Regions from separate parts of the Aminobacter sp. UC22_36 genome, predicted to be linked through region 1. Evidence: predicted binding sites of a transcription regulator. Region 1 holds the regulator's gene; the other holds the start of a gene.
The links. Region 1 encodes HrcA, which represses chaperone genes, less so after heat shock. Its sites were predicted from a motif close to GTTAGCACTCNCNNNNNGNGAGTGCTAAC; they were not measured.

Region 1 (15,402 bases):
CCTGGGCCCAGCCGGGCATGCCGCGATAGGGAAACATGAAGCCCGACAGCAGGATCGACGGCAGGAAGAAGAAGAAGGTCAGCTGCATCGCCTGCATCTGGGTGCGGGCGATCGTCGAGATGGTGTAGCCGAGCAGCACCAGCGCCAGCACAAAGACCAGGATCGCCGACAAAAGCAGCGACAGCGAGCCGATGAAGGGGATGGCAAACAACAGCTTCGAGGCGACCAGCACGACCGTCACCTGCACCGCGCCGACGACCAGATAGGGCAAGACCTTGCCGAGCATGATCTCGGCCGGGCTCGCCGGCATGGCGAGCAGGTTTTCCATCGTGCCGCGCTCGGTTTCGCGGGTCAGCGCCATCGAGGTCATCATCACCATGGTCATCTGCAGGATCACGCCGAGCAGGCCAGGCACGATGTTGTATTGCGAGATGCCCTCGGGGTTGTAGCGACGGTGGACGACGACCTCGAGCTGGCCCTTGGCCGTCGCGGCCGCGGCGGCCTGCATGCCTTGCGCCCTCAGCAGCGCCTGGTTGGCGACGGTGCCGAGCGTCGACACAGCACCGCTCGACGCCGAGGGATCGGTGGCGTCGGCCTCGATCAGTATCTGCGGCGTGTCGCCGGCGGCGACCCGGCGGCCGAAATCGGCCGGGATGGTGACGACGAAGGCGACCTCGCCGCTGGCCATCAGTTGTTCCGCCTCGGCTGATGTCTCGGCGATGTGGTCGAAGCGGTAGTAGTTGGTGTTCTGCAGCGCCGAGACCATGGCGCGGGTGTATTGGTCGTTGCTGGTGGCAACGAGTGCCGCCGGCAGGCTCTTGGGGTCGCTGTTGATGGCGAAGCCGAATAGCACCAGCTGCATCAGCGGCACGCCGAGCATCATGGCGAAGGTGATGCGGTCACGCCGCATCTGGATGAATTCCTTGGTCAGCAGCGCACCGAGCCGCGCAAAGGAAAAGAAGCCGTTGGCGGTCATGACATATTGTCCCTGGAAGCGGCCATGAACTGGATGAAGACGTCCTCGAGGCTGGTCTCGCCCGGCTCGACGGTCACGCCTTCGCGGCTGCCGATGTCGGCAAGGGCTGCCTCAAGCTTCTGCCTGTCGGAGCCGACGACATGAAGTGTGGCGCCGAAGGGGGCGACCTGCTCGACGCCGGGCCGGCCTTCGAGCGCTGCGGCGATCTGGTCGAGGCGCGGGCCCGACACCACGAAGGTGGTCAGCCCGGCATTGCGCACGACGTCCTCGACGGTGCCCGACGCCAGCATCTTGCCATAGGAGATGTAGCTGATGCGGTGGCAGCGCTCGGCCTCGTCCATGTAGTGGGTCGACACCAGAACGGTCAGCCCGCCGCGCGCCAGGCGGTGGATCTCGTCCCAGAACTCACGCCGCGCCTTGGGGTCAACACCGGCGGTGGGTTCGTCGAGCAAAAGCAGCTTCGGCTTGTGCATGATGCAGGCGGCGAGCGCCAGGCGCTGTTTCCAGCCACCTGACAGCGTGCCGGCAAGCTGGTTGCGGCGCGTGGTCAGGCCGAGCTCTTCGAGCGTCCGGGCGACATGCTCCTCGACAGGCCTGAGCTTGTAGAGCCGGGCGACGAATTCGAGGTTTTCGCCGATCGTCAGGTCCTCGTAGAACGAGAACTTCTGCGTCATGTAGCCGACTTCGCGCTTGATCTTGAGGCTGTCGGTGCGCAGGTCGTAGCCCAGCACCTGGCCCTCGCCCTCGTCAGGCGTGAGCAGGCCGCACATGATGCGGATCGTTGTGGTTTTGCCCGAGCCGTTGGGCCCGAGGAAACCGACGATCTCGCCCTCGGCGACCGTCATGGTGACGTGATCGACGACGGTCTTGTCGCCGAAGCGCTTGACCAGATTGGTGACTTCAATGGCGTTCATTGGGTGCCGTAGGCAGGGGAGCAGGGGAATGGGGCAATAGGGCAGGGCAGCAACGCACCTGACATTGCCCTACTGCCTTACTCCCCTGCTCCCTTCTGCAGTGCCACATCGACGATCTGGCCCGGCTGCAGCGCCGAGTTGGCATCTTCGGGGCGGGCCTCGACGAGGTAGACGAGCTTCTGCCGGTTCTCGAGCGAATAGATGACCGGCGGGGTGAATTCCGGGTCGGGCGAGACGTAGCTGACCTTGGCTGTCAGCCCATCGGCGCAGCCGTCGCAGCGCACGGCAAGACGGGTGCCGACCCTGACCGAGGAAAAGGCCTTTTCGGGGATGAACAGCGTCAGCTTGACCGCACCGTCCGGCAGCACCGACAGCACCGGCGACGACGGGCCGGCGGTGTCACCGGCATTGCGGATGACATCGTCGATGCGGCCGGCCGCAGGTGCTGTCAGTGTGCGCTTGGACAGCCGCCACTGGGCCTGGCCGAGTGCGGATCGCGCCTGCTCGACCTGCTTGTCGGCGGCCTTGATCGCGTCTTCACGCGCCGGCAGGCCGGCAACGTCAAGGTTGGCTTCGGCAAGGCCGATCGCCGCCTGCGAGACCTCGACCTGCGTCTTTGCCTCATCCATCTGCGCCTGGGTGGCGATGCCGCGCCTGAACAGGTCTTGCGTCCGCACCAGGACGCGGCTCGCCTCGTCCGACTGGGCCTTGGCCGAGCGCACCGTTGCCTCAAGGGCTGCGATCTCTTCCGGGCGCTTGCCGACCTTGAGATCGGCCAGTTGCGCCTCGGCCTGGGCAAGGGCGGCCTCGGCCTGGGTCACTGCGATCCTGGCGTCGCCGCTTTCAAGCGTGACAATCGGCTTGCCGGCTTCGACACGATCGCCGCGGCGCACGGATACGGTTTCAACCTGCGCCACTTCGATCGGCGCAAGTTGGACATAGTCGCCCTCGACATAACCGACAGCGAGCGGCGCCGGGGCGGCGCAGGCCGAAAACAAGGACGCCGCAAAGGGAATCGAACAAAGGATGCTCATTTCTTTCCTGCCTTTCGCGCGGCGATGATGGCCGCGACGTTTTCCTTGGCGACACCGATGACCTTGGCGGCCTCGGCGGGACCGATGTCGGCCCAGTCCATGCGCCGCATGACGGCGGCGCGGGCAATGCGGAAGTAGACGACCTGGCCGATCATCATAAACACGCTGATGCGGGTCTTTTCACTCTCCGCCTCTTCGCCGGTGGCCGCGGCCCAAAGCTGGCACAGCCGGCGATGCACCGGCTCGAAGACGCCGGTGTAGATGCGGTCGAGCGCGTCGGTCGGCGTCGACAGCTCGCGCAGCACGAACTGCACGATCTCGCCGGCTTCGGGACGAGCGACCATGAAGCCAACCATGCGCTCGACCGTTGCGTCGATCTGTGCTTCGGCCTGTTCTGATGTCACCCGCTGGATCTGTGCGGCACCGCCGAAGGCCTGGGCGACAATGGTCCGGATCGTCTCGACGATGTAATCGGCGGCGGCGAGCCGGAGCCCTTCCTTGCCGCCGAAGTGATAGGCGATGGAGCCGATGTTGGCATTGGCCTGAGCCGCGATCTCGCGGGTCGAGGTGCCGTCGAAGCCCTGGCGGCCGAACAGCTGGAGTGCTGCCATCACCAAGGCCATCCGGGTGGCGTCGGCTGCGGAATTTGTTTGTGGGGTCTGTGTCTTGCTCATGCAGCGTATTTAATCAATCGATTGATTAAAGTCAAATGAAATGTTGCGCCGCCTGCCGGGCCGCGCTTTATTGGCGCGATGGCGAAGGAAATCGAGCGCAAGTTCCTGGTGAACGGACAGGAGTGGCGGAGCCTTGTCGAAGACAGGATCCGCATCCGGCAGTTCTATCTCGCATCGAACACCGGCAGGTCCGTGCGGCTTCGCATTTCGGATGGCGAGTTGGCGACGCTGACGCTGAAATTCGGCTCCAGGGGCCGCGAGCGCGACGAATTCGAATATGCGGTGCCCCTCGCCGAGGCCGAGGAGATGATGGATTTCGCCATCGGCCGTGTCATCGAGAAGACACGTCATCATGTTAGCCATCGTGGCCGTCTCTATGAGATCGATGTGTTCGGCGGCGAATTGAGGGGGCTGGTCATCGCAGAGCTCGAGACGCCGGAAGATGTCCCGGCTTCGGAACTGCCAGCATGGATCGGCCGGGAGGTCACCAGCGATCCGCGCTACTACAATGCGTCGCTTGCCCTCAGCGACGTCCCGGAGGCTGTTGCATGAGCTTTCGCATCGATCCGCGCCTGGCGCTTACCGGCGAGGTTCGTCGTATTGCCGGCGAAGAGATCGAAAAGATCGCCGCCTATCTGAACACCGCCCGCGACAATCCCGAAAAGGCCCTGCACAACGCCCGCAAGCGTCTCAAGGCGCTGCGCGCGCTGCTGCATCTCGTCCGACCGGGCGACGAGGCCCTGTGCCGCGCCGAGAACGACCGCTATCGCGCCATCTCGCTATCGATCGCCGGCCCGCGCCAGGCGACCGCGCTGATCGAGACCATCGACCGGCTGGCCGAAGATTTCGCCGAGGACGCAAACGCTGCCGGGCTGGCAGCGATCCGCGCCAGGCTGGTGCGCCATCGCGCGCAAAGTGCTTATGGCGAGGCGGGGGCTTGGCGCGGTGCTCGACGATGCCGTCGCCGAATGCCAGGCGGGATTCGCAGCGCTGCAGGCACTCTCCCTTCCCGACCTGCCCGAGAACGCCGCCGACGTTTTGGCCGATGGCGCGCTGGCGACATTGCGGCGGGCACGCAAGGCGTTGCAGCAGTCGCGCGAGCGCGGCGAAGCCGACGATTTCCACGACCTGCGCAAGGCGGTGAAGCGGCATGCCGCCCACCTGTCGCTGCTGCGCAAACTCTGGCCGGCGCCGGTCAAGCCGCGCCGCGAACGTGTCGAGGCGCTTGGCGAAAGCCTGGGCGAGTTGCACGACGTGTTCGTCATGCGCAGGCTGATCGAGGCCGGCGAAGCGCCGTTCGACGTGCCGGAGCCGAAACATCTGGTGAAGTTGCTCAAACGTTCGGAAAGGGCCTTGCGCAAGCTGTGCCTTGCGGACGCCGCCGAACTGTTCGAGGAAAAGCCCAAGCGCACGGTGCGCAAGCTGGCGAAGAACGTCCGCGACGACCTCAGCGAAAGCATGGCGGATACTGAAGCCGACTAGCATCCGCAGCGCTGGCATCGCCGGCCCGCCTCATGTTACGTCCTGTGCGTCATGACGCAAAAGACCGACACCTTGCTCGATCGCCTCGGCCGCTGGCTCGCCTCCCGGCTGCAGGTCGAATCCTCAGGCTACGAGCCCTACACGCCATCCGATCCGGACACGCTGCGCCGTACGCTGGAACCCGGCGACATCCTGCTGATCGAAGGCAACCAGCGGATTTCGGCCGTCATCAAGTACCTGACCCAGTCGACCTGGTCGCATTCGGCACTTTACATCGGCGATGCGCTGCCGGAGCCCGCAGACGGCTCGGAACGGCCGCGGCTGATCGAGGTCAATCTCGGCGAAGGCTGCGTTGCCGTGCCGCTGTCGAAGTACCGCACCTACAATACCCGCATCTGCCGGGCCAACGGCCTGTCTCCAGAGGATCGCGACCATGTCGTCAGGTTCATGGTCGAGCGGCTCGGCCTGAAATACGACCTCAAGAACATCACCGACATGCTGCGCTTTTTCATCCCGCGGCCACCGGTGCCGGTACGCTGGCGCCGCCGCATGCTGGCCTTCGGCTCGGGCGACCCGACGCGTGCCATCTGCTCGACGATGATCGCCGAAGCCTATGACCAGATCCGCTATCCGATCCTGCCCGAGATCACGCGCGCGCCCGGCCGTGCCTCGGCGCAATCGACCTATATGCGCCAAGAGATCATGCACATCCGCCACCACTCGCTGTACACGCCGCGCGACTTCGACCTGTCGCCCTATTTTCGCATCGTCAAGCCGACGCTGGAATATGGCTTCGACTACAGGCAAGTGACATGGGGAGAGCAGAAGCAGGCTGGCAACGGCGCGTGATCGCCCACAAGCTCATTCGTCCTGTTTGGAGAAGTCGTCGTCGAGGCGCTTTTCCAGATCGACGAGGTCCTTGGGCAGCGGCAAGCCTTGCGCGCGCAACTCGCTCAGCTTCTCGCGCAGTTGCTCCTGCAGTTCGTGGGAATCCTCGGGCTGGTTGACCATCTCCTGGAGCAGGACCGCTATCTGGGCCTTGATCTGTTCGAGCGCCATGGTCCGGTCCTCCGTGGTTTTCAACTTGCCTCAGCATGCGCGAAATCAGCCGCGCCGTACAGTCGACATCGGCAGATGGTCATGACTGAACCAAATCAGGCCAAGCCGCCAAAACGCTGGCGATAGTTTGCCGGCGTGATGCCAACCTGCCTCAGGAAGGCGCGGTGCAAGGAAGCGAGGCTGCCAAAGCCGGGTCCGCTCGGCGACATGCCCAAGCGGCCTTCGAGATGCCGGCTTCGACGAGATCGCGTTCGCCCTGACGGCGGATGCCTGGTCACGAACCTATTGATCGCAAGCCGTCGCCACGAGTTCGCGTAAAGGTGGCCAATTCCCGCCATGGTCCGCGCCTTGCAGCCGACAAGCCGCGCGCTGGCCGACAAATTCTTGCGCCGAACGAATTGCAGGGCAACGCGGCGCTCGACGCCACGCTGGAGGAAATTTCGCACCGCTATGGCCAGCCGACCGCTGACTTTGTCCGGCAGCAGCTCGAATATCCCAGACCGTAGAAGGATAGTGTGCGCCAACTGATGGCGCACAACTCAGCGCAGCATGCGCGAGATCAGCTGCGCCGTATAGTCGACCATCGGCACGATGCGGGCATAGTTGAGCCGCGTCGGGCCGATGACGCCGAGCGCGCCGACGACGCGGGCATCCTTGTCGCGATAGGGCGCAACGACCAGCGACGAGCCGGAGAGCGAAAACAGCCGGTTTTCCGAACCGATGAAGATGCGCACGCCCGAGCCCTCCTCGGCGAGGTCGAGAAGCTGGATCAACCCGTCCTGGGTTTCCATGTCCTCGAACAGGTGCTTGAGCAGTTCGATGTCGGCCTGGGCGGTGACGTTTTCGAGCAGATTGGCGCGGCCACGCACGATCAGCCGCGACGGCAGCCCGCTTTCGGCGCCGGCCCAGACGGCGAGGCCCTTTTCGACAAGATCCTGTGACAGCGTGTCGAGGGCTGCCTTGGTCTCGTCCTTGATGCGGGCGATCTCGATCCGGGCCTCGGCCAAAGTGCGGCCACGGATATGGGCGTTGAGGAAGTTGGACGCCTCATGCAATTGGGAGACGGTGACGCCAATCGGCAGCTCGACGACGCGGTTTTCGACATCGCCGTTCTGCGACACCAGCACGGCGAGCGCCTTGGTCGGTTCGAGCTGGATGAACTCGATGTGCTTGAGCGCGACCTCGTTCTTGGCGGCGAGCACGAGGCCCGCGCCACGCGACATGCCCGACAGCATCTGGCTCGCCTCGGTCAGCATGTGCTCCAGCGTGGCGCCCTCGCCCGAAGCCTTGACCTGAGCCTCGATCACGCGGCGCTCATCGTCCGAGAGATCGCCGAGTTCCATGAAGGCATCGACGAAGAAACGCAGGCCCTTCTGCGTCGGCAGGCGGCCGGCGGAAATGTGCGGGGCGTAGACGAGCCCGAGTTGCTCGAGATCGCTCATGACGTTGCGCACGGTCGCCGGCGACAGCGACGAGGGCAGCATGCGCGACAGGTTGCGCGACCCCACAGGCTCGCCGTCGCGCAGATAAGAATCGACGATGCGCCGGAAGATGTCGCGCGAACGCATGTCGAGCGATTGTAGCGTGGGATCGGGTACCGCTTTGGTCATCTGCTTCATGGTCTCCGTCCAAAATGATATAGACCCCCACAGCGCGAACACAACTGCTGCTGCAGCGGAACCGGTTTTCCTTTGCGCTGGTCCTGCCATGGAGCTACAAGCCGGCAACAATTTCCGATTTCGCTATAGAAAGTAGCCGTATGCGCCCCTCCAAACGCCAATTCGACGAAATGCGCGCCATCTCCTTCGAGCGCAACGTGTCCAAGCACGCTGAAGGTTCCTGCCTGGTGAAGTTCGGCGACACCCATGTCCTGTGCACGGCGAGCCTGGAAGAAAAGGTGCCGGGCTGGATGCGCAATTCCGGCAAGGGCTGGGTGACAGCCGAATACGGCATGCTGCCGCGCTCGACCGGCGAACGCATGCGCCGCGAGGCCTCTTCGGGCAAGCAGGGCGGCCGCACGCTGGAAATCCAGCGCCTGATAGGCCGCAGCTTGCGCGCCGTCGTCGACATGGGCGCGCTCGGCGAACGCCAGATCACCGTCGACTGCGACGTGATCCAGGCCGATGGCGGTACCCGCACGGCCTCGATCACCGGCGCCTGGATCGCGCTTTACGACTGCCTGCGCTGGATGGAGACACGCCAGATGGTCAGCGTCGACAAGGTGCTGAAGGATCATGTCGCGGCAATTTCGTGCGGCATCCATGACGGCCAGCCGGTGATCGACCTCGACTATCTCGAGGATTCCTCGGCCGGCACCGACGCCAATTTTGTCATGACCGGCAAGGGCGGCATCGTCGAGATTCAGGGCACCGCCGAAGGCACCCCGTTCTCGGAAGAAGAGTTCCTGCAGCTGATGGGCCTCGCCCGCAAGGGCATCACCCGGCTGGTCGACCTGCAGAAGATGGCGGTGGGCTGAGGCTTCGCCATGCGGCCCTCGGCGATCCTTGAATCCGCGCTCTACGTCACCAACCTCGACGCCGCAGAGGCGTTCTATGGTGAGGTGATAGGGCTGGAGCGGATCGCCAAGGTGCCAGGGCGGCATGTGTTCTTCCGCTGCGGCCAGGGCGTGCTGTTGTTGTTTTACGCGGAAGCGACACTGCAGCCGCCGAAGCCCGATGCCAGGCTGCCCGTGCCACCGCATGGCACAACGGGTCAGGGGCATCTGTGCTTTGCCGCGACGGCTGAGGGAGTCGAGCAATGGAAGAGGCGGCTCGAAGGCGAAGGCATCGCCATCGAAGCCGATTTCGAATGGCCAAATGGCGGTCGTTCCATCTATTTTCGCGATCCCTCGGGCAACTCGCTTGAAATCGCCGAGCCGAAACTATGGGGTCTTTGATGCGCAAGCTTGCCGACAACGAGATCGTGATCGCCAGCCACAATGCCGGCAAGCTGCGCGAATTCGCCGACCTGATGGCACCATTCGGCATCGGCGCCAAGTCGGCCAAGGAATACGGCCTGCCCGAACCCGACGAGACCGGCACGACCTTCGAGGAAAACGCCTACATCAAGGCGCTGGCCGCCGCGACCGCGACCGGGCTGCCGGCGATGTCGGACGATTCCGGGCTGGTGGTCGACGTGCTCGACGGCGCACCTGGCGTCTACACCGCCAACTGGGCCGAAAGGCCGGACGGCACCCGCGACTTCGCCATGGCGATGCAGCGCACCGAAGACGCCATGCAGGAGCGCGGCGCCAAGGCCAGCGACCAGCGCACCGGCCGTTTCGTTGCCGTCATCTGCCTGGCCTGGCCTGACGGGCATGCCGAATATTTCCGCGGCGAAGCCGAAGGCAATCTGGTGTGGCCACCACGCGGCGAAAAGGGCTTTGGTTACGACCCGGTGTTTTTGCCTGAAGGGTTCGACAAGACCTTCGGCGAGATGAGTGCTGAGGAAAAGCACGGCTGGAAGCCCGGCCAGGCCGACGCGCTGTCGCACCGGGCGCGTGCGTTCCAGAAGTTCGCCCGCGCCATGCTCGGTTCGGCTTGATGGGGGTTACGTCGCTCAGCCGCGACCCCGGCTTCGGCGTCTATGTGCACTGGCCGTTTTGCGCGGCCAAATGCCCTTACTGCGACTTCAACAGCCATGTCCGCCACCAGCCGGTGGACCAGGAGCGTTTTGCCCGCGCCTTCGCCACCGAACTGGCGACGATGCGCGCACGCACCGGTCCGCGCGAGGTGACGAGCGTGTTCCTCGGCGGCGGCACGCCCTCGCTGATGCGGCCAGAGACTGTGGGCGCCGTGCTCGATGCCATCGCCGCCAATTGGACGATTGCGGCCAATGCCGAGATCACGCTGGAGGCGAACCCCTCGTCGGTCGAGGCCGAACGCTTCCGCGGCTATCGCGCGGCGGGCGTCAACCGCGTGTCGCTGGGCGTACAGGCGCTGAACGATGCCGACCTGCGCTTTCTCGGCCGGCTGCACAATGTTCCCGAAGCACTGCATGCCATCGGCCTTGCGCGCGAGATCTTCCCGCGCCTGTCGTTCGACCTGATCTATGCCCGCCCCAGCCAGAAGCCCGACGCCTGGGCCGCCGAGCTTGAACAGGCGATCGGCTATGCCGTCGACCATCTGTCGCTGTACCAGCTGACCATCGAGGAAGGCACCCGCTTCTTCCAGCTCTACAATGCCGGCAAATTCGAGATCCCCGACGGCGAGCACGCCGCTGAACTATATTCGATTACGCAAGAGGTCACGGCGGCCCACGGGCTGCCGGCCTACGAGATTTCCAACCACGCCAGGCCTGGCGCCGAAAGCCGGCACAATTTGACCTACTGGCGTTACGGCGAGTATGTCGGCGTTGGCCCCGGCGCGCACGGCCGTTTTCTCGAAGATGGCACGCGCATCGTCACCATCGCCGAGAAGCTGCCCGAGCGCTGGGCCGAGTTGGTCGAGGAGCGCGGCCACGGCATCACCGGCGGCGAGACGCTGAACCGTTCGGAAGAGGCCGACGAGTTCCTGTTGATGGGCCTGAGGCTCGTCGAGGGCATCGACCTCGCCCGCTACGAGCAGCTTTCCGGCAAGTCGCTGTCGTCGGCGCGGCTGTCGATCCTGCAGGGCGAAGGGCTGGTGGCGCCGATCGGCAACTCACGCCTGCGCGCCACAGCAGAAGGCATGATCGTGCTCGATGCCGTCGTCGCCGATCTGGCGCGCTAGGCGGAAGCTGCGGTGAAGAACGTGCTCTTCGTCTGCAGCCAGAACAAGTTGCGCAGCCCGACCGCCGAACAGGTGTTTGCCGCCCGTCGCGACATCGAGGTCGATTCCGCCGGCACCAACCACGACGCAGAGAACCCGCTGACGGCGGAACTGGTGGCCTGGGCCGACATCATCTTCGTGATGGAGAAGGCCCACCGCGTAAAGCTGCAGAAGAAGTTCGCCAAGGCACTCTCGGCCCGTGTCGTCTGCCTCGACATCCCCGACAACTACGCCTTCATGGACCCGGCACTGATCGCGCTGCTGGAAGAACGGGTCCCGAAGCACCTACGCTGATATCTCCTCGACGTCCGGGTAGCCGCTCAACGTATTGGTTCGCCCGCCAAGGCCGCGGCAAACGACGCGAGCCGCAAGAAAGATCGCGTAACGACTTGAGACCCGGGGCGACGGCCGAGTCTGTTTCAGGCCCTTCGTTGCATCGAAAACACGTTGGTCCCTTCGACATCTTCCTCGATCTTCTGCCAGCCCATGCCTTCGTAGTAGGCAGTCAGGCGTGGCTTGGCGCAGAGATAGACGGTCTCGAAACCCTGCTTGAACGCGGCCTCGGCCCCTGCTCGCGCAAGTGCGGTGCCGACGCCTGACTTGCGTGCGGCTTCGTCGACCCACAACGCGGCTACCCACGGCGAGTATTGCGGGCGCGATTCAAGATCGCTGTCGATCAAGTGGGCGGTGCCCAAGAAGGTGTCGCCTTCATGGGCGACGAGCGCCATGGGCAGCCCTGTCGAGGAAAAGTTCTCGTCCACCAAACCCTGGATGAAGTCGAGCTGGTGGCCGTCGTCGCGCCACCATGCGTTCCAGATACGATCGGCGACGTCGGCCGCGAATTCCGGCCTGTCGCGCAGATCGGAGATGGAATAATGCTGGGCGTTCGTCATCATGCTTGCTGCCAATTCCAAACTTCAAAGATTGGCGAGTGGTACTAGGCGAGCAACCGACTATCCATTGGCCAACAGTTTCATTTCAGGGAGCCAACATGAATTCAGCCGCAGAATCCTGGCAATTCTGGGCCATCCTCTCGGCCACATTCGCGGCGCTGACGGCGATCTTCGCCAAGGTCGGCATCGAAAACATCAATTCCGACTTCGCCACGCTGATCAGGACTGTTGTCATCTTGCTTGTGCTTGGCGCGATCATCGCCGCAACAGGGCAATTCCAGCCGCTCGCCGAAATTTCGCGCAAGACCTATCTGTTCCTGGTGCTTTCGGGGCTGGCCACGGGCGCGTCGTGGCTGTGCTACTTCCGCGCGCTGAAGCTCGGAAATGCGGCGCAGGTGGCGCCAATCGACAAGCTAAGCGTCGTTCTTGTCGCGGTGTTTGGCGTCATTTTCCTTGGCGAGCGACTTAGCACGGCGAACTGGCTCGGCGTCGCGCTGATCGCGGCGGGGGCGGTTCTGGTCGCCACCAGGTCGTGACGGTGGGGCCGCTTTGGTGGCGGCGTCAAGGCGGGAGATGAAGGCGTCGAAACGATGGGGCATGGCCTGTACGATTGCCTCTGTTCACGAATCGCTCTCGTTCCGATCCGCGGCGGCGATTTGTTTCCCGCACTGTGGCAAAGCCATGGCGAAAACGATCACATCCTTTTGCAAGCCAGGCCGGGCCATGCCAATTAGGGGCTAGAGCCTTGCCATTCCGCTTGAAGCGGAATGGGGCTCTATTTTCTTGTTGGAGCATGATCTTATCCGAAAACCGGTTCCCACTTTTCGGGATCATGCTCTAGAAGCGAGGCGGCGTGCAGAACAACGAAAACAAGCGGGTCTATGTCATCGGCCAGACCGAGATCGCTGCGCGGCCGCTTGTGCCGGCGCTGTATCTGGTGGCGACGCCGATCGGCAATCTTGGCGACATCACGCTGCGCGCGCTCGAAACGCTGGCCGGGGCCGACCACGTCGCCTGCGAGGACACGCGGGTGACGCGCGTTTTGCTCGACCGCTACGGCATCCGCCAGCGCCCGACCGCCTATCACGAGCACAATGCCAGCGAAGCCGGGCCACGGCTGATCGAAGCGCTGGAGAACGGCCGCAGCGTAGCGCTGGTCTCCGATGCCGGCACGCCGCTGGTCTCGGACCCAGGCTTCCGCCTCGTAGGGCAGGCACAGGAACGCGGCATCCGTGTCGTGCCGATCCCCGGTGCTTCGGCGGTGCTTGCCGCACTGACCGCCTCGGGCCTGCCGTCGGATGCGTTTTTCTTCGCCGGTTTCCTGCCGGTCAAGGACGGGCAGAAGCGGACGCGGCTCGAAGAGGTCAAGGCCGTGCCGGGCACGCTGATCTTCTTTGAATCGCCGCGCCGGCTGGCCGACACGCTCGGTGCCATGGCCGACGTGCTCGGCCCGCGCCAGGCGGCGATCGGGCGCGAACTGACCAAGACCTTCGAAGAAATCCGCACCGGCACCCTGGCTGAACTGGCCACGCACTATGCCGAAGCCGACACGCCCAAGGGCGAGGTCGTCATCTGCGTCGCCCCACCTGAAGAGCGGACAGAGACAGCCGACGATGTCGACAAGCTGCTGTTGTCACTGGCCAAGGAGATGCCGGCGTCGAAGGCGGCAGCGGAAGCGGCGCGGATGACCGGCGGGCAGAAGCCAGCACTTTACCGCCGCCTGCTGGAACTGCGCGAAGGGACGGATGACTGACCGCCCCGCCCGCCAGTACGCTCAACGCCGCGGCCATCGCGGCGAGTGGCTGGCGGCATTGGCACTGATGCTCAAGGGCTACCGGATCGTTGCCCGGCGCTACAAGACCAAGCTCGGCGAGATCGACCTGATCGCCCGGCGCGGCAATCTTGTGCTGATCGTCGAGGTCAAGGCGCGCAAGACCCTGATCGAGGCGATGGAGGCTGTCGCCTACAGCTCGGAACGGCGCATCGAGGGCGCCGCCGACCTGTGGCTGGCGCGGCAGCCGGACTACGGCAAGCTCTCGGTGCGGTTCGACATGGTGGCGGTGCTGCCAAGGCGCTGGCCGGTGCATGTCGAGAATGCATTCCAGGGACGGAGCTGAGCATGGAGCGGCGCATCGTGCGACGCGATGGGCCTTTACGCCTGCGGCCAATGCCCTTAACAGGCCTCGCAAGCCCGCGTCGCGGGCAATAGAGGTTCGCGCCCGAAGGCGCCCGAGTTACTGGAGATGGCAATGTCCCTTCCCGACCGCCTGAGCAACGACCCGCGCAGCCCGTTTTTCAACGCCGAGGCGCTGCAGGCGGGCGTCGGCATCCTGTTCAACGGCAAAGAGCGCCAGGACGTCAGCGAGTATTGCGTCAGCGAAGGCTGGGTCCGCGTGCCGGCCGGCAAGTCGAAGGACCGCTACGGCGAGCCGATCACCATCAAGCTCAAGGGCACTGTCGAGGCTTTTCCGAAGCCTTGATCCAGTCCGCAGCGTAGGCGATCAGGGCTGAGCCCCTTTGGCTCAGCCGGTAATGTCGAAGCCCGCAGGGACGCCGGTCGCATCGGCCGGTTCCGGCACGACGCTCCTGACGTCAGCGCCTGGCGGGCCCTGCCAGAAAGCTTCCAGCATCGATGCGACCGCTTCGTCCGGGCCCGATATCAGGGCGGTGACGGAACCGTCGCGCTCATTGCGGACCCAGCCGCGCAGGCCGAGGCGGCGTGCCTCGCGTTGCGTCCAGACGCGAAAGCTGACGCCCTGGACATGGCCGGCGATGTGGAGGCGGACGGCTTTCTGGTCGATTGGCATCAGCTATCTCCAGATTCGGTCGGGGCAAGCGCTGCTCCTCATCCGCCTGCCGGCACCTTCTCCTCGCAAACGGGGAGAAGGAAACCTTCATCGCCTGGTCACCCGCATCGGCAGGCCGCCCTGCGGCTGGGTGGTCAGCTTCTGCACCGGCCACGGCTTGGTTTCCGCAGTCGTATCGAAGCGGAAACGCGAAAGCAGGATGGCAAGGGCGATGATCGCCTCCTGCATGGCGAAGCTCATGCCGATGCAGACGCGCGGGCCAGCGCCAAACGGCAAATACTGGTAGCGGTCGATCCTGTCGCGGTTCTCGGGATGGAAACGCTCGGGCATGAAGGCGTTGGGGCGGTCCCACAGCTTGCGGTGGCGGTGTACCGTCCAGGGCATGACCAGCACCTGCGCCTTGCGCGGGATCCTGAAGCCTTTGTATTCGTCTTCAACGATCGGCTCGCGGTTGATCGAGGGTGCCGGCGGATAAAGTCTGAGCGCTTCTTCGAAGACGGCGCGAGTGTAAGGCATGGCATCGAGCCATTTGACCGGGTCGGGCTCGCGCGACAGCACCGCATCGATCTCCTGTTCGACCCTGTCGCGCTCCCAGGTCGCCTCCGCGAGGCAGTAGATGGTCCAGCCGAGTGCCCGCGCCGTGGTCTCGTGGCCGGCGCCGATGAAGGTGATGATGTTGTCTTCGATTTCCTGGCGGGAGAGCCCGTCCGGCCCCTCGGCACGCAGCAGCAGCGTCAAGAAGTCCTCAGGCGCGCCGTCGGGATTGCGGGCCAGTTTTTCGCTGCGCATCGCCACCGTATCGGTGACGATCTTGC
Region 2 (15,402 bases), 1.1 Mb from region 1:
GATGGAGGTAAGCGATGACCATGACGCGGGAAGACGTTGTCTCGGTCCTCGGACCGGTGGACGACACAGTGATTGCAGAAGTGATCATGTCCGGCGCTTCGCTCGATGAACTCAGGGAGGCGTGGGGTTGGGCTTTCGGCGACGACGCGTTGATGGGGCAAGGCCGCCCACTTCCCGGAACGCGGGTTGCGGCACTGATTGACTTGATTGAGCCCGACGATGACGAGATAGAGGGCCCGGCCGCACCGGGCCCTGGTGCTCACTGAATCGTAAACACCCCGTCCACTGCTTGCCATTCCGCAGGTTTGATCAGGCGGTGATGGGCAACGCGCACTGAATGGAGCGCGCCTTCAAGTTCCTGTTCCCAGTAGCTGAGGAAACCTTTCAGCGTCGGGAATTCCGGTGCGAGGTCGTATTCCTGCCAGACAAAAAGTTGCAACAACCGCGGGTAATCAGGAAGGTGATAATGGATCTCCGCGGTCGTGAGGCCGTAACCCTCCATCTGCAACCGGAATTCTCTGCTGAGCACAAGCTTGTTCTCGGTCACCATCAAGCGTCCAATCTTTCCGGACGTTCGCGGTTGCCGCCCTGGTCGAATTTGGAGGCGGCGTCGGCGCGAATTTCATCGAGCCGGCGAAGCGCATCCATGACGGCATCGAAAGTCACCGGGGCCGCAACGCCTGGTGGCTTGCGCAGGGCCGGTATGGATTCGACCGCGCATGCATCCGATGCCCAGGAGGCAAGAATGGCACGCTTTTCCTGAATGTCGAGCTGATCGTCCGTCACCACATCGTCGGGATGGCCGAAGAACCGGGCCGGGAAAAGCAGACGGTCCAGTGACAGATCCGTGGTTTCAGGGGCGATCGAAGGGATAATCGTCGGGACGGTTCGTTCCATCGATGGTCCTCCGTTACAACAATCTCCTTTGGGTTGACGTTTCGACGGTGGTCCTAGGCGGACCATCGTCGGACAAAAACTTTGGAGGATTCGAACGAAATTTCAAGCCCCCTCAATCGCGCATTCGCGGCGGATAGCTGCATGAATTCAGCGCGCTAGCACTCGGCATGCCCGAGTGCCAAAATTTTTGCAGCCACCTCTTGAAACTCAAATACACCTCACCCAGATCGATTGCGTGCGATGCCGAAAAAGGGTCGCGCACCCCGCGCCGGATCCGCTTCGGATGCGGCGCGGAGGAACCTCAAAAATCTGTTTGTCCATGAGGAGAACGACATGACGTTCCGTCCATTGCACGACCGTATCTTGGTCCGCCGCATCGAGGCCGAGGAAAAAACGGCCGGCGGCATCATTATCCCCGAGACTGCCAAGGAAAAGCCGCAGGAAGGCGAGGTCATAGCCGTTGGTCCGGGCGCCCGCGACGACAGCGGCCAGTTGCTGTCGCTCGACGTCAAGGTTGGCGACCGCATCCTGTTCGGCAAATGGTCCGGCACCGAGATCAGACTCAATGGAGAGGATCTCCTGATCATGAAGGAGTCCGACGTGATGGGCGTGATCGATGCCGCGGCCCAGGCCAAGAAGGCCGCCTAAGGTGGCACCCGGCATTTAAGAAGGAGCAAGAAAAATGGCTGCTAAGGAAGTCAAATTCCATACCGAAGCCCGCGAGAAGATGCTGCGCGGTGTCGACATTCTCGCCAACGCTGTGAAGGTCACGCTCGGTCCCAAGGGCCGCAACGTTGTGATCGACAAGTCGTTCGGCGCCCCTCGCATCACCAAGGACGGTGTCACCGTCGCCAAGGAGATCGAGCTGGAGGACGAATTCGAGAACATGGGCGCGCAAATGGTGCGCGAAGTCGCGTCCAAGACCAGCGACATCGCCGGCGACGGGACCACAACGGCGACAGTGCTTGCCCAGGCGATTGTCAAGGAAGGTGCCAAAGCTGTCGCTTCCGGCATGAACCCGATGGACCTGAAGCGTGGCATAGACAAGGCGGTCGACGCCGTGGTCGCGGAACTCAAGGTCAATGCTCGCAAGGTCACCAAGAACGACGAAATCGCTCAAGTCGGAACGATTTCGGCCAATGGCGACGCCGAAATTGGCCGCTTCCTGGCCGAGGCGATGCAAAAAGTCGGCAACGAGGGTGTGATAACGGTCGAGGAGGCAAAAACCGCCGAAACCGAACTCGAAGTCGTCGAAGGCATGCAGTTCGATCGCGGTTACCTGTCCCCCTATTTCGTCACCAACCAGGACAAGATGCGCGTCGAGTTGGAAGAGCCTTATGTTCTGATCCACGAAAAGAAGCTGTCCAACCTGCAGGCTTTGCTTCCGGTTCTGGAGGCGGTGGTCCAGTCTTCCAAACCGCTGCTGATCATCGCAGAGGACGTCGAGGGCGAGGCGTTGGCTACCCTTGTCGTCAACAAGTTGCGAGGCGGCCTCAAGGTCGTTGCCGTCAAGGCGCCTGGCTTCGGCGATCGCCGCAAGGCGATGCTGGAAGACATCGCCATTCTGACCGGCGGCACGGCGATCTCGGAAGATCTCGGCATCAAGCTCGAAAACGTGACGCTGAACATGCTCGGCCGCGCCAAGAAGGTGGTTGTCGAGAAGGATAACACCACCATCGTTGACGGCGCTGGCTCCAAGACCGAGATCCAGGGGCGTGTTGCCCAGATCAAGACTCAGATCGAGGAGACCACCTCGGACTACGATCGTGAGAAGCTGCAGGAACGCCTGGCCAAGCTCGCCGGGGGTGTCGCCGTCATTCGCGTCGGCGGCTCGACCGAGGTCGAGGTGAAGGAGCGCAAGGATCGCGTCGATGACGCGATGCATGCAACTCGGGCGGCAGTTGAAGAAGGAGTGCTGCCGGGCGGCGGTGTTGCCCTGCTGCGCGCGGTAAAGGCGCTCGACAATGTCCAGGCCGACAACTCCGACCAGAAACACGGCGTTGAGATCGTGCGCCGCGCCCTCGAAGCCCCAGTGCGACAGATCGCGGAAAACGCTGGCGCCGAAGGCTCGATCATCGTCGGCAAGCTGCGCGACAAGGCCGAGTTCGGCTACGGCTGGAACGCACAAACCAACGAGTTTGGCGACCTCTACACACAGGGCGTCATCGATCCGGTGAAGGTGGTGCGCACCGCACTTCAGGACGCCGCGTCCGTCGCTGGCTTGCTGGTCACCACCGAGGCGATGGTGGCCGAGAAACCGAAGAAGGACGCGCCGCTGCCAGCGATGCCCGGCGGTGGCATGGACTTCTAAGAGACAGAGAGGCTGTGTCCGCGTCCATCCGGGCGCGGACACAGCCCCAGACGGGTGATGCCATGGATACGATCAACATCAACAAGATTGCGCCGCCGCAACGTGCGGCGACCGAAATGAATTATGAGGCCGATCTAAAAGCCGTGCTGGAGCCGGTGCTGACCGAGGTGCTCGACATGACTGAATCCGCAGGCTGGGACCGGCGGAAGGCAGCGTACACGGTGATGTTCTTGGCGGCGCGGCAGCTGTCGGACGGAAAAGCGAACCCGAAAACGGATGTTTGACGCGGTCGCAAACTGAAACTGGCGTTCGCCGGCAAATGAGAGGAACGGACAATATCGTCCGTTCACGGTAGACCCGATGGCCAGCCGGTGGCGTCGAAAGGAGAAATCTAGAGTTCGGGGCCGAAAAATGACTACGCGTTGGTCTAGCTATCTTGCGCTTTCGGCAGTCTTTCTTGTTCTGGCGCCGGCGCCCGCATTGGCAGCCGCACCGCAGCCCGTCATTAGCGCAAGCGCCGAGCGCCCTCTTCCCGATGTATTGCAAGAAGTGACACCGGCTGTCGTCAACATCTCAGTCACTTCCGGCTCCGCAGCCCAGACCAATCCGCTTTACAATGATCCCTTCTTTCGTCGCTATTTCAACATGCCCGATGCGCAGCCCAGATTGAGCGCCGGATCGGGCGTCATCGTGGACGCCGAAAAGGGGTTCATCCTCACCAACCATCACGTCGTCGCCGACGCCAGCGAGATCACGGTGACGCTGAAGGATCGACGCCGCTTCACAGCTGAATTGATCGGCAGCGATCAGGCGACCGACATCGCGTTGCTCAGGATCAAGGGCGACCGGCTCACAGCCCTCTCCTTCGGTGATTCCGATACGCTGCGCGTCGGTGAACCAGTCGTGGCGATCGGCAATCCATTTGGTCTCGGCCAAACCGTTACCGCTGGTATCGTCAGTGCGCTTGGCCGCAGCGGCATCAACATCGAGGGCTACGAAGATTTTATCCAGACTGATGCCTCGATCAATCCGGGCAATTCCGGCGGCGCATTGGTGACACATGACGGGCGTTTGGTTGGCATCAACACTGCCATCATCGCGCCGGCCGGCGGCAATATCGGCATTGGTTTCGCTGTCCCGATCGCGATGGCGTCGACTGTGATGAAGCAACTCATTGAGCATGGCGAGGTGCGTCGGGGTCGTATCGGCATCGCCATCCAGGATTTGACGCCGGACCTCGCAGACGCGCTCAAACTCACCGAGAATTCCGGCGCCGTTGTCAGCAGCGTCGAAGACGGCTCGCCTGCTGCCCAAGCCGGGCTACTGGCCGGCGACGTGATCATCAGTGTCGATCAGCACCCGATCTCCGGCTCAGCCGATCTGCGAAACCGGGTTGGCCTGGCACCCGCCGGATCGGAGGTGGGCATCGAGTACCTGCGCGACGGCGCGCGAAAGTCTGTCACTGTGCGTATCGAACCTGAAAAGGGAGCAAAAACGGCGGCGCTGCCCGATCGTCTGGAGGGCGCGCAAATCGAAGATGCCGCTGGAAACGTGTTCGTTTCCCGCGTCGACGAAGGCAGCGCCGCAGCCCGTGCCGGCCTGCGAGCTGGGGACGTGATTGTCGCGGTCAACCGGCAGCCGGTCACAACCACGGTCGAACTGGCCACGGCACTGCGCAACACCGCCGGCACGATCGCGCTGGATCTGTTTCGTGGTGGGAACAAGCTCTTCCTGGTTATCCGCTAGGAGCATCCGAGTAGAGCAACGTGTTCATCGATTGGGAGAAGGAGATGAAAAAATCTGTTCGATGGATAATCGCCGCAGGAGCGGCCATTGCAGCGGCGTTGATCCCGGTTCCGGCGCTCGCGCAGGATCAACCAGCAAATCCTCAAGAGTTAACCGGCTTCTGGCTGACGACACCGCATCCTGACCTGGCGATCCGACCCGGCGAGACCGAGTCGATCCCGCTGACTTTGCGTAACCACAATCTGCCGCCTCAGCGTGCGTCGCTGGAGGTGTCAGGCATTCCCGATGGCTGGAAATGGTCGATCAAGGGTGGCAACCGCGAGGTTGGGGCCGTCATTGTGTCGCCCAATGCCACGGAAGAGGTCAAGCTCGAGCTGACGCCACCGGAGGGTGCGACCGGCACGAGCGTGCCGATCGACGTCAAGGCTCGCTACGGCAATCAAACGGCCGATTTGCCGATTACCGTGAAACTATCGGATGCATCCGAGGGCGGCTTGGAACTGAAACCGGAATTGCCGGCGCTGCGGGGTACTGCGCGCTCGACCTTCAGCTTCAAGGTCGAAGTGACCAACAACGGCGCCGAGGAAAGCTTGGTCAACCTGGCCGCCACTGCCCCCGAAGGCTTCCAGACACGCTTTAAGCGCGGGTATGGCTCGGAAGAAATCACCGGCTTGCCAATCGAAGCCGGCGCCACTCAAAACATTACGCTCGAGGTCACACCGGCACGCGCCGCGCCAGCTGGCAGCTATCCGATCGCCATGGAAGTTGCGGGTGGTGGCGCCAGCGCCGCGACAGAACTCAGCATTGAGGTGACGGGTCAACCGGAGGTCGCGTTGAGCGGCCCTCAGGAACGGCTTTCGGGCCAAGCGGTTGCCGGCAAGGAAACGACTTTCCCCTTTACGCTCGCCAACACTGGGACTGCGCCAGCGACGGATGTCGAACTTTCGGCCTCGCCACCCACTGGCTGGAAGGTGGAATTCGAGCCCAAGACCGTTGGCACGCTTGCGCCGAACGCCACAAGCGAAGTCAACGTAAAGATCACCCCTTCCGAGCGTGCTATCGCCGGCGACTACATGATCAATGTTCGCGCCAGCGGTGGAAGCGTGTCGGAATCGGCGCAGTTCCGCGTGACGGTCAATACATCGACAATGTGGGGCGTTGCCGGGCTCGGCGTCATTGCCGCGGCCGCACTCGTCCTCGGCATGGCTGTGATGAGGTATGGGCGGCGATGATGAACACCACAGTCATAACAGCAACTGGACTGGTCAAACGCTACGGCACGGCAACCGCGGTCGCAGGAATAGATCTGTCGGTTGAAGCCGGAGAAGTTGTCGGACTGCTCGGGCCGAACGGCGCGGGCAAGACAACCACAATCCTGATGCTGCTCGGCTTGACCGAGCCAAGTGAAGGCAGCGTACGCATCCTTGGCAAGGACCCTCTGCGCCAGCCCCTTGAGGTCAAAAGAGAGGTTGGCTACCTGCCGGACGCCGTCGGTTTCTACGATGCCATGTCCGGCCGCGAGAACCTGGCTTATACCTCCCGTCTCGCAGGCATGTCAAAGGATCTTGCTCGTGAACGGATCGCCGCGGCCCTCGAAAAGGTGCGACTGATTGAGGTCGCCGATCGGCAGGTCGGCACCTATTCCCGTGGCATGCGGCAGCGTCTTGGCATTGCAGAACTTCTCATGCGCAAATGCAGCGTTGCCATTCTCGACGAGCCGACTTCGGGTCTCGATCCCCAGTCGACCCAGGAATTGCTCGACCTGATCCAGGCATTGAGCCGCGACGGCATGACCATTTTGTTGTCGTCGCACATGCTCAACGTGGTTCAATCGATTTGCCATCGCATCGCACTGTTCAATAAAGGCAAGATCGGCTTTCTGGGCACGATAGAGGAGCTGGCAGCGCAAATTGGTGGCGGCGCCTTCATCGTAGACGTTGAGGCGGACGGCATCGATCTCGCCAAGGCGGCCGGGATGGCGCTGGGGGTACGATCTGTCGTCCCGGGACGACATGGACACTGGCTGGTCGAAGCGGAACGCGACGTGCGCCCGGAACTAGCTCGCTTCGTCGTTGAAGGCGGCGGAGCGTTGAAGAACCTCGACTTGCGTCAGGCAAGCCTCGACGAGGCGTACACTCGCTATTTCAGGGAGGTTGGCCATGATGCGTGAAGGCTCCCCCTTCAAAGGGGTCGCGACCATCGCCCTCAAGGAAGCGGCCGATCACATGACCAGCGCACGCATGCACCTGATCATGCTGCTTGTCCTGCTCACCGCCATCGGCGCTGTTTATGGCGCGATCGGTCGCATCAGCCAAACCACGGCTGAGGATCCCTACCTGTTCCTCAAGTTGTTGACCGTCGCTCAAGAGCCCCTACCGTCGTTCGCTGCATTCCTCGGCTTTCTGCTGCCCCTCGTGGCAATCGCGCTCGGCTTCGATGCCATCAACGGCGAGCACTCGCGCCGGACCATGAGTCGGCTCCTCTCGCAGCCGATCTATCGGGACGCTGTGCTCTTCGGAAAGTTCCTGGGTGGACTGCTGGTCATTGCGATCGCGCTGCTGACGCTATGGCTTCTCATGGTTGGCCTCGGCATCCTTTTCCTTGGCCTTCCGCCGTTGGCTGGAGACCTCGTTCGCGGCATCGCATATCTGGGGGTGACACTGGCATACGCTGGCGTCTGGTTGGCGCTTGCGATCACGTTTTCAACGGTCATTCGCTCGCCCGCCACTTCTGCGCTGGCGGCGCTGTCGGTCTGGCTGGTGCTGACAGTGTTCTGGGGAATGATCGCCCCGTTGATAGCAAATGCTTTCACTCCGATCGATCCGCTCGACCCGATGAGTGTCATCACGCAGTTTGAGACGCAGCAGGCTGTTGCAAGACTGTCGCCGCAGATGCTCTACGGTGAAGTGACAGCGATGCTGCTCGACCCAGCCGCCCGTTCCGTCGGTCCGCTGTTCTTCGATCAGGTCCAGGGTGCAATCGTCGGCGCGCCGCTACCCACAATGCAGAGCCTTCTGATCGTATGGCCACAGATCTCAGGGCTGGTCGCTGCAATGATCCTGCTCTTCACCATTGCCTATGTCGTCTTCCAACGCCAGGAGGTCAGGGCATGACGTCGACGCGTCTTAATCATTGCCTCGGCGCCCTCCGAAGGCGGGATACTGATCTCCCCGATGCCTCGGCCTACTGCATCGGGGAAGTAAGAACGTGGCTAGACGGTCGCGAGCATCCGCTATGCCTTGACGGCATGGCTCGAGGCACCGGTGAAGGCCTACAGCGCCTTGCCCCCGCTTCGCAACGTGCATGAAATATCCGAGCGCTGCGAGTTACAGACAATACCGCTTGCCAAAGCGTCCGATGAAGAAAGGAGGAAACCAATGGAACACAACCTGTTCGAACGTCCCGTCACCATCCTCGTCGGTCTCGGTTTCCCGACGGAGGTCAAGTCCGTGACTGAAGCCATCGCAGTTCTTTACGAATGGCCACCGTCAAGAAGGGATCCGGCGCATGTGATTGCTTTCCACGCCTGCAAGGCAGCGCTCGCCGGTGAGATCGAAGCGGAAACCGCCCGCGGCATGTTTGTCGCCTTTGCCCGGAGACATGACCTTCTTGCCCCACGATCCGAAAATGTAGCCCCAACCCCTTCGATTGGCGAATTCGGTGCGGCCACAATGCACTGAATGGCGGCCAAGCTCGGCGCGAGCGTGCCAACATGGTCCGCGAAGCAAACCTGATGGATAAAGCGATGAACGATGTGCGCTTTCCAGATCCGGTTAAGCTGACGCTGAGGCCCTGGGGCGAACGTGTCGTTGCAAGTTCGTTGGAAGCGATCGAGTTTATGAACGAGCATTGGCCTGACTGGGCTCGCGGTCGCTCGTATCGAGCCGCTTATCGCGCATGCCGCGACGCTCTTGATGGCTGGCGAGCGCCGAAAGAGGCCCGAAAGGCTTTCATGAAAGCTGCAAGCCGTGCCGGTTTGATCTCGTCAACCAAGAGACGACAGCACCTCTGAAGGGTGTCGCGGCGGCTCAGACCATTACCCTGCACGGATACCGAAATTCCCTACTAGGCTGAAAGACATTCCCTGTTCCGTTTCATAGGGAATTGCGACGTAAACCTCTGCGCTGCCTCAACAATTCGTCGCACAGAACCGATGAAGCACCTGAAACGTGACGAAATTCCCTGAATTTGGGGTGCTATCAGGCTAATCGTCGGTTGAGGCCCGTTCGCGAGAGACTGCGCACACCACCAGCGGATTATCCTAAAAAATTGATTTTGCTTTCCTTTCTAAGGAAAGCTTGGCCGATCCCCACTTTCTTCCCCACTTAGATGGATTGCAGCCCTCTATTTCGCGCTCGAAACGGTGTGAACTGGATTTCTCCACGGGATGCGCATTCTGAAATGCCTTTCCTAGTTACAGTGGAACCCAGGATTAGCGACTCGAAGGTCCAGTCTTGCCGTCGAGTAGGCCCGAGAGCATTCTTGAGAAATGCGTTGGGGGCGGTCTGAATGACTCGGCAAATGCTGGTATGGGCTGGTATCGGGTTTGGGGCTCTTATCGTCTACTGGGCGAAAGATCTGTTTGGCATTGATGACCAGACGTTCAGCTGGGCGATTGTGGCCCTGTTGCTGATTGTTGCGCTCTACAACTTGGCGCATCGCCTCGATCTCGTCGAAGAACGGGTCATCCACAAAGATTACTCAGGCATTGTGGCGGCCATCGAGGATGGTGAGCGCCACGCGCCGGTCCACCAGCTTCCTTCCTCTATCTGTGAAAATGGCGTGAAGTCGTTCATTACGCCCGCACACCATATTCTATTCGACGACTTCAAATGGTTTGGGGTCATGTTGAACAGGCACATAGCTGATCCATGGGCAATCGAAGAGCTTCGAGACACCGAGATAAGAGATTATCTAAGCGACGGGCCTGAGTATGGCAGGCGGTACCGTGTTTTTTACAACGCGTGCCAGATGGGAACGCTGGAGGTGTCCATCGGCGGCATTGGATGGATTTCTAGTCCAGAAAAGTTTGAGGAAGAACGGGAAGCCCGCGCATTACTTGAACTCGACCACCTCCGCTTCGTTCCGCATGACGATGCCCACAGCCTAGTGGCTGCAGTTGAACTCTTTATTGGCAAGTTCTCAGATGGCGAAGTTGCCCGCGAACATGCTGTGGCGAAGACCTCCCGATCACTGACCGCACACTTGTGGGAGAGCATGCGTAGGCCGGATGTGGTTCAATCGTTCGAGTACCGTACTCAAGGCCCCTATGACTTAGTGAGACATACCTCGCAGCATTGGCTCAAGAACGGAATCGACCCTTTCGAAAGATGGAAAGGAGACAGATAAGCCGACAGCTTCGAAACCGCTTCGCCTCTCGCCTTTGGCTTTGCGCGCCGCGTGCTTTCTCGGTCGAGTGCTTCAACCTTAGGACGCTTCGCCAGGAAGTGGCGCCCAAGTTGGCGGGTGCCTCAAGAAGTCGCCCTGGATTCCTATTGCTGATTAACATGACAAGGCGCAAGATATCTGACAGTCGGAGGGACTGCCCCATGCGCAATCTTGTATTGATGGCTGGACTTGTGACTGCCAGCCTGATGGCCTTGCCAGCATCCGCAACAAAACTCGAACTTATCCCAGACGTGTCGGGATCTGCTATTCATATTGTTGCTAACAATGCAGTAGGCGGAAAATATTCCCACACTTCTCTTGCGTCATATACATTGGTTATAGACGTAGACACAAACATCATTTTTGAATGCAAGGCGTCACTGGATTATACGCTCCTCAATTCCGTGTATCAGAACGAACAACATAACGCTTATTGCCGACCCGTGCAGACAGCTCCTGCAAGCGGGCCAATCACAGATTTCAAGATACAAGCCCCATATTTCAACCCAGCCAATGGGAGTGATCCGGGCGTCGTCAGACCAGCTTTCTTTTGGGAGGTATCAAAAGGCACAGATGTAAGCGTTTGCATGCAGGTTCCCAGTGTCGGCGCCGGCCTGCCTTTTGCGGCTAGCCGACTCTTCGGCCTGATACACTGCCAGTCAGCGCCCGTTGATATGTCAAAGATTGTGGTCGACCCTGCTGACCCACTGGTGGAACTTGGTGACGTCTCACCTTGAGAGCAGTATCATTACGGATTCGAAATGACACTTGCTTGATTTCATTTGATTAAAATCAAGACAGCGCCAATTCGGGCCGACTTTAGCTATCAGCCGCTCGATCTCATTCTCGATACTACGGCGAACGTTTGCGTCATGGAGATTGAGGCGGTTGCTCATTTCGGCGCCCCTCGGTCCTTGGCTTCCCAACTAGCCCTGGCGCTACCTCGCCTTGGCTTGGCGTCTGGATCGTAGTTGGTGATAAGCAGCGGGACGGACGGAGTGCCGTCTAAATTGATAATCCAGTCATTCGCCGTGGGCCATATGCAGGTTGCGGCTGCCTTTAGTTCGACTACCGCAGCCTCAAGCCTTTGGCGCGGGGTCGGCTCTGCATCGGTCGCTGCGCCAGTTGCGGCAACGGCTCCGGCCATGCCGCGCTGAAGCAGCAGACGTCGGGTGATGTTCATTTGAGCGCGCTCCGTTCAAGTGCCGTATGGATCTCGGTGGCCAAGTCGGCGGCCAGTTCCATGGTATTGGCGAGGCTAGACGTGAGATTGTCGCGATAGGTCATTGCACACCGCCTTTCAGACCCTCATGGGATTCAAGGGCGTCGTGCATGGCCCCGACCAATTCCAATGCGACCGTAAGCGCTTGGGAGATGTCCGCGCTGGGAGCAGGCGCGGCCTTCCCTAGCGAAGCGTCGTCGGCCACCCGGATGCAAAGTGATAGGATCGACTGCGCTTGGTAACTGCACTTCATGAGGTCGTCAGCGCTCATGTCGCTCTGCGGAATAAGCCGGGTCATTGTTAGGCCCCCTTCCTTGCTCTCATGGTGGTTGCGGCTTTGCGGCTACCCTCGATGCGGACGGCGTGCGTTTTGCGGTCGCGCATAAGTGCCGCCTCTACGTGAGGGCTCCAGCGGGTGCCCGTGGCGAAGCGCTCTTTCCAGCGAAGAAATCGAACGGCCGGCGCCGGAACGAACAGGAGTTGATAGGCCTCGTGTTCCCATGCCCGCTCAACCGACACTCGGTAACGCTTGGCCTGCATAACCTCTAGGCTATTGAGGCCGTGCACGTTGACGGCAAGGCGATAGCGCCACCAAGCCACCTCGCGCTGATGGTGGCACATCTGGACGCGAGCCCAACCCTCAGCCCAAGACGCTGCGAGCCTGTCGGGCATGACCGCCTCGGGTACGCGCTCGGCTCGCACAGCGGCAAGAACAACGACATTGTTGGCCATGGTCAGGCCTCCTGCACGATGACGATGTTGAAGCGCTGCGGATTGTCAGGGTCGACGGCTCGGCCCATCCAAAGAGAGGTCGCGGTGGGATCGATATCGCGCGCTGCCATGGCGTAGGCCTTGGCGTGAAACTCTAGCCGGTGCTCGGCAGAGCCCTCCATGTCTCCAAAAAGTATATTGCTGTGAAACCCTGCAGACGCCGGGTAGATGTAGGCCATAGTGTGCCCGTCATCGCATTGGGCCAGGGTGTCGGAGAGTTCGCGGGCCAACCTACGGGCCTTCACCCAAGGTTGTTCTGGCTCGGCGGCCTCGGAAGGGGAAACCGTCACCCCAAGGACGGCGGTGGAGAGGGCGAGGTTTGCACCAGCAACAAGAGCGGTGCGGCGGTTGATTTCGGGCATGCCTTCGGCGGCTGCCACCTTGCGCGTGGACATTGTTTTGTCTCCCTGATGTTGAGTTTTGTTAAGGTTGGGCGCTGTGCGCCTAGGCTGAAAACGCGGACATCTGGCTTTCCAAGGCCCGGCGCATTGGGGCGGTGTCATACCGCAGCGTCTTGAAGCTCAAGGCTTCGATCTGGTTGGCGAGGGCTTCGGTGCGGCGCTCTACCAACGACAACGCTGAGGCCTTTGCGTTCCGCCACGCCGTGGCGAGGTAGAAGCCGAAATCGGAGCGATCGAACTTGAATTTCAGATGCGGCCGAGCGGCAAAGTGCCTGCGGTACATAGCCCATGCGGTCGATAGTATCTGTGAACGGGAGAACATTGCACGAACACTCCGCTTGTAACTTGTGGAATTGAACGCTAACTTGCTTTTTTCATAACCCATGTAAGTTTCGGTTTCAAGCCTAAACTTGCGAAAAAGGAAAGTTAATGATTTCCCCTGAGCAGTGTCGAGCCGCCCGTGCCCTACTGAACTGGACCCAGGGTGACCTAGCGGAACGGGTGTCAATCAGCGCCGTCTCAATTCGCGCCTTTGAAAAAGGTGGCGACATGCGGGACGCCAATAGGAAGCTAATCGGCCTCACATTCGAACAGGCCGGGGTGGTGTTCATACCAGAGAATGGTGGCGGGGCCGGCGTCAGGCTGGCGCAGCCCAAGTCAGCAAAATGAGGCGCTATTCGACACGTCAGGCAACGATGTCACAATCGTCGGTGGCAGTGCTTGCGCTATTGCTGAGCCTCGCCCAAGCGGCTGCGCAAGGCCCCGTCGTGGGTCGAGCGTCTGTTGTGGACGGCGACACGGTAGAGATTGCCGGCGAGCGCATTCGGTTCAATGGCGTAGATGCTCCTGAAAGCTGGCAGGTTTGCCACGATGGCAACGGCAAGGCCTACAGATGCGGACAGGCCGCCGCTAATGCCCTAGACGAGTTCCTGGCCGCGTCTCGCCCTACCAGGTGCGAATACCATAGCCGCGACCGCTACAAGCGCTTTGTGGGCGACTGCTACCGGGCAGACGGCGAGAGCGTGGCCCGCTGGCTTGTGCGCAACGGCCATGCACTGGATTGGCCACGGTACAGCCGTGGCGCTTATGCACCCGAGCAGGCCAAGGCAAAGGCGGATCGGCGCGGTCTTTGGCAGGGCGATTTTCTCGAGCCTTGGGAAGCGCGCCGCTCACGATAGGTCTACCGCCTTGCTGTTCTTGCCTAACGGACAAGTTGAAAGACGACGGAGGTCACATTAGGCTAAGGGAATGCGCCTTATCGTTGCTTTAGCACTTAGCTTATTCACGTTGCCTTTGGCGCTCGCCTTCGATGGCCCGAAAACTGTTCAGGATTATTACAAGTTACGCCCTGAGTGCCGCCAAGGCGAAACCGCAACCGGTGAAATCCTTACCGCCAACCAGAGCGCGGCCAGTTGCACTGCCCTGGATCGGCTTGGCAGGGAGCTCACCGCTAACGGCTACTGTTGGATTAACTCCGAACAAGAGTGGGTGGTTTGCAAGTGAACGACAGCCCTATCTCCACCGGTCGACGAATTCACCGCGTTTTCCATCGGCTCGGGGTAGTGTTAGGTGGGATATCCATCGCTATTGGCGTGTTCTGGGCGGCGGCATTTGCCTTTTCGTGGGTCGGAGGGCCCCGCGTGGCTATAGCGTTCTCGGACATCGATTTCTATGGCACCTACCCACGCCCCCGCCTGGATGGAGAGGTTATCCGCTACCAAAGCGGCGCAACGGAATCGCTAGACCGCGCGCTCCAGGCGCAGAATGAAATCTTCGCCGCGAGACACCATTCAAACTTGTCTCAATCGGGCAGTTTCGCCGTCGCCTTCATTCTCGGAGGACTTCTTATCTACGGTGTGTTGCGGGCGATAGGATGGGTAATCGCTGGTGGCGCAAGGACATGAAAGACTGAGAGCGGCCCGGCGTAGCCCGCTCGGCCTACCCCCGTATTCTCGGAAGAAGCGCGGCAGCTCCAACGGCCCGCACCGCTCAGACGGCTTCCACTCGTCGGTTCGCAGCCAGGCGCCGTTGATTTTACCCTTTTCGCGGTCCTTGATTGGGTCGAAGTGCGCACCTTCGAAATGGGCCGCGAACACCTCGGCATCGGCCCGGGTCGCAAAGCAATAAAGCCGGAACTCCTCGCTTTTGCCGTTCGGCCACTTGGCCACCACATGCTGCATCATCGGCTCTGTATCGAACCGGCGGCAGAAAGCAGCTATCAGGTCATAGTTCTCCATGCAGCACAGGTCGTTCGGCAGCGCGACCTGATGCGGCAGGTTCTGGCGGATATGCCAGCGCTTTGAGTTCTCTCGTTTCTTCGCAGCCGTCATTCTTCCCGCCGCCCCTTCAACAGTGCCAGCAGCTCCTCAAACTTGGCGCCGCACCGCTCGTAGACACTTAGGCTGCTGGCTTTAGGGCAGCCAACGCGGGCGACAATCTCATCCAACAAGTGAGCTAGCGTGCGGTCCCCGCCCGTGCGCACCATGGCGTCTCGGTCGTATTGCTTCCGCATTCCGCACTTCTCGCACGAGATGACGACCTTATCGGACGGGAATTCAGACAGCAGTGGCATGAGAACAAAATAGGAACAGATGCCTTGCGGAGTCAATTCACATCACGCTAACGTATGGGCATCAGCGATGGAGGCCCTGATGGGATTGCACCTG

Region 2: ACHMW7_RS05965 (co-chaperone GroES) is a predicted target of HrcA. The motif match lies at 1,052-1,080, and genes of this name have one in related genera.

Annotation. Positions count from the first base shown of each region.
Region 1 covers NZ_CP171996.1:4,827,186-4,842,587, forward strand. The annotation lists gene ACHMW7_RS27110 (ABC transporter permease) at 1-976, opposite strand, end outside; gene ACHMW7_RS27115 (ATP-binding cassette domain-containing protein) at 973-1,890, opposite strand; gene ACHMW7_RS27120 (HlyD family secretion protein) at 1,968-2,924, opposite strand; gene ACHMW7_RS27125 (CerR family C-terminal domain-containing protein) at 2,921-3,598, opposite strand; gene ACHMW7_RS27130 (CYTH domain-containing protein) at 3,677-4,150, shown strand; gene ACHMW7_RS27135 (CHAD domain-containing protein) at 4,520-5,080, shown strand; gene ACHMW7_RS27140 (YiiX/YebB-like N1pC/P60 family cysteine hydrolase) at 5,132-5,929, shown strand; gene ACHMW7_RS27145 (hypothetical protein) at 5,942-6,139, opposite strand; gene ACHMW7_RS27150 (hypothetical protein) at 6,460-6,645, shown strand; gene hrcA (heat-inducible transcriptional repressor HrcA) at 6,679-7,749, opposite strand; gene rph (ribonuclease PH) at 7,899-8,615, shown strand; gene ACHMW7_RS27165 (VOC family protein) at 8,625-9,035, shown strand; gene rdgB (RdgB/HAM1 family non-canonical purine NTP pyrophosphatase) at 9,035-9,682, shown strand; gene hemW (radical SAM family heme chaperone HemW) at 9,682-10,848, shown strand; gene ACHMW7_RS27180 (low molecular weight protein tyrosine phosphatase family protein) at 10,861-11,181, shown strand; gene ACHMW7_RS27185 (GNAT family N-acetyltransferase) at 11,307-11,783, opposite strand; gene ACHMW7_RS27190 (EamA family transporter) at 11,879-12,316, shown strand; gene rsmI (16S rRNA (cytidine(1402)-2'-O)-methyltransferase) at 12,634-13,533, shown strand; gene ACHMW7_RS27200 (YraN family protein) at 13,526-13,897, shown strand; gene ACHMW7_RS27205 (DUF3297 family protein) at 14,030-14,260, shown strand; gene ACHMW7_RS27210 (acylphosphatase) at 14,303-14,587, opposite strand; gene ACHMW7_RS27215 (cytochrome P450) at 14,675-15,402, opposite strand, start outside.
Region 2 covers NZ_CP171996.1:581,603-597,004, reverse strand. The annotation lists gene ACHMW7_RS05980 (hypothetical protein) at 15-266, shown strand; gene ACHMW7_RS05975 (usg protein) at 260-550, opposite strand; gene ACHMW7_RS05970 (hypothetical protein) at 550-897, opposite strand; gene ACHMW7_RS05965 (co-chaperone GroES) at 1,231-1,545, shown strand; gene groL (chaperonin GroEL) at 1,580-3,208, shown strand; gene ACHMW7_RS05955 (hypothetical protein) at 3,271-3,492, shown strand; gene ACHMW7_RS05950 (Do family serine endopeptidase) at 3,620-4,954, shown strand; gene ACHMW7_RS05945 (NEW3 domain-containing protein) at 4,975-6,186, shown strand; gene ACHMW7_RS05940 (ABC transporter ATP-binding protein) at 6,186-7,124, shown strand; gene ACHMW7_RS05935 (ABC transporter permease) at 7,114-8,067, shown strand; gene ACHMW7_RS05930 (DUF982 domain-containing protein) at 8,332-8,634, shown strand; gene ACHMW7_RS05925 (DUF982 domain-containing protein) at 8,667-8,966, shown strand; gene ACHMW7_RS05920 (hypothetical protein) at 9,464-10,303, shown strand; gene ACHMW7_RS05915 (hypothetical protein) at 10,504-11,079, shown strand; gene ACHMW7_RS05910 (hypothetical protein) at 11,626-11,862, opposite strand; gene ACHMW7_RS05905 (hypothetical protein) at 11,865-12,296, opposite strand; gene ACHMW7_RS05900 (hypothetical protein) at 12,299-12,730, opposite strand; gene ACHMW7_RS05895 (hypothetical protein) at 12,780-13,121, opposite strand; gene ACHMW7_RS05890 (multiprotein-bridging factor 1 family protein) at 13,166-13,405, shown strand; gene ACHMW7_RS05885 (thermonuclease family protein) at 13,432-13,914, shown strand; gene ACHMW7_RS05880 (hypothetical protein) at 13,985-14,239, shown strand; gene ACHMW7_RS05875 (hypothetical protein) at 14,527-15,066, opposite strand; gene ACHMW7_RS05870 (hypothetical protein) at 15,388-15,402, shown strand, end outside.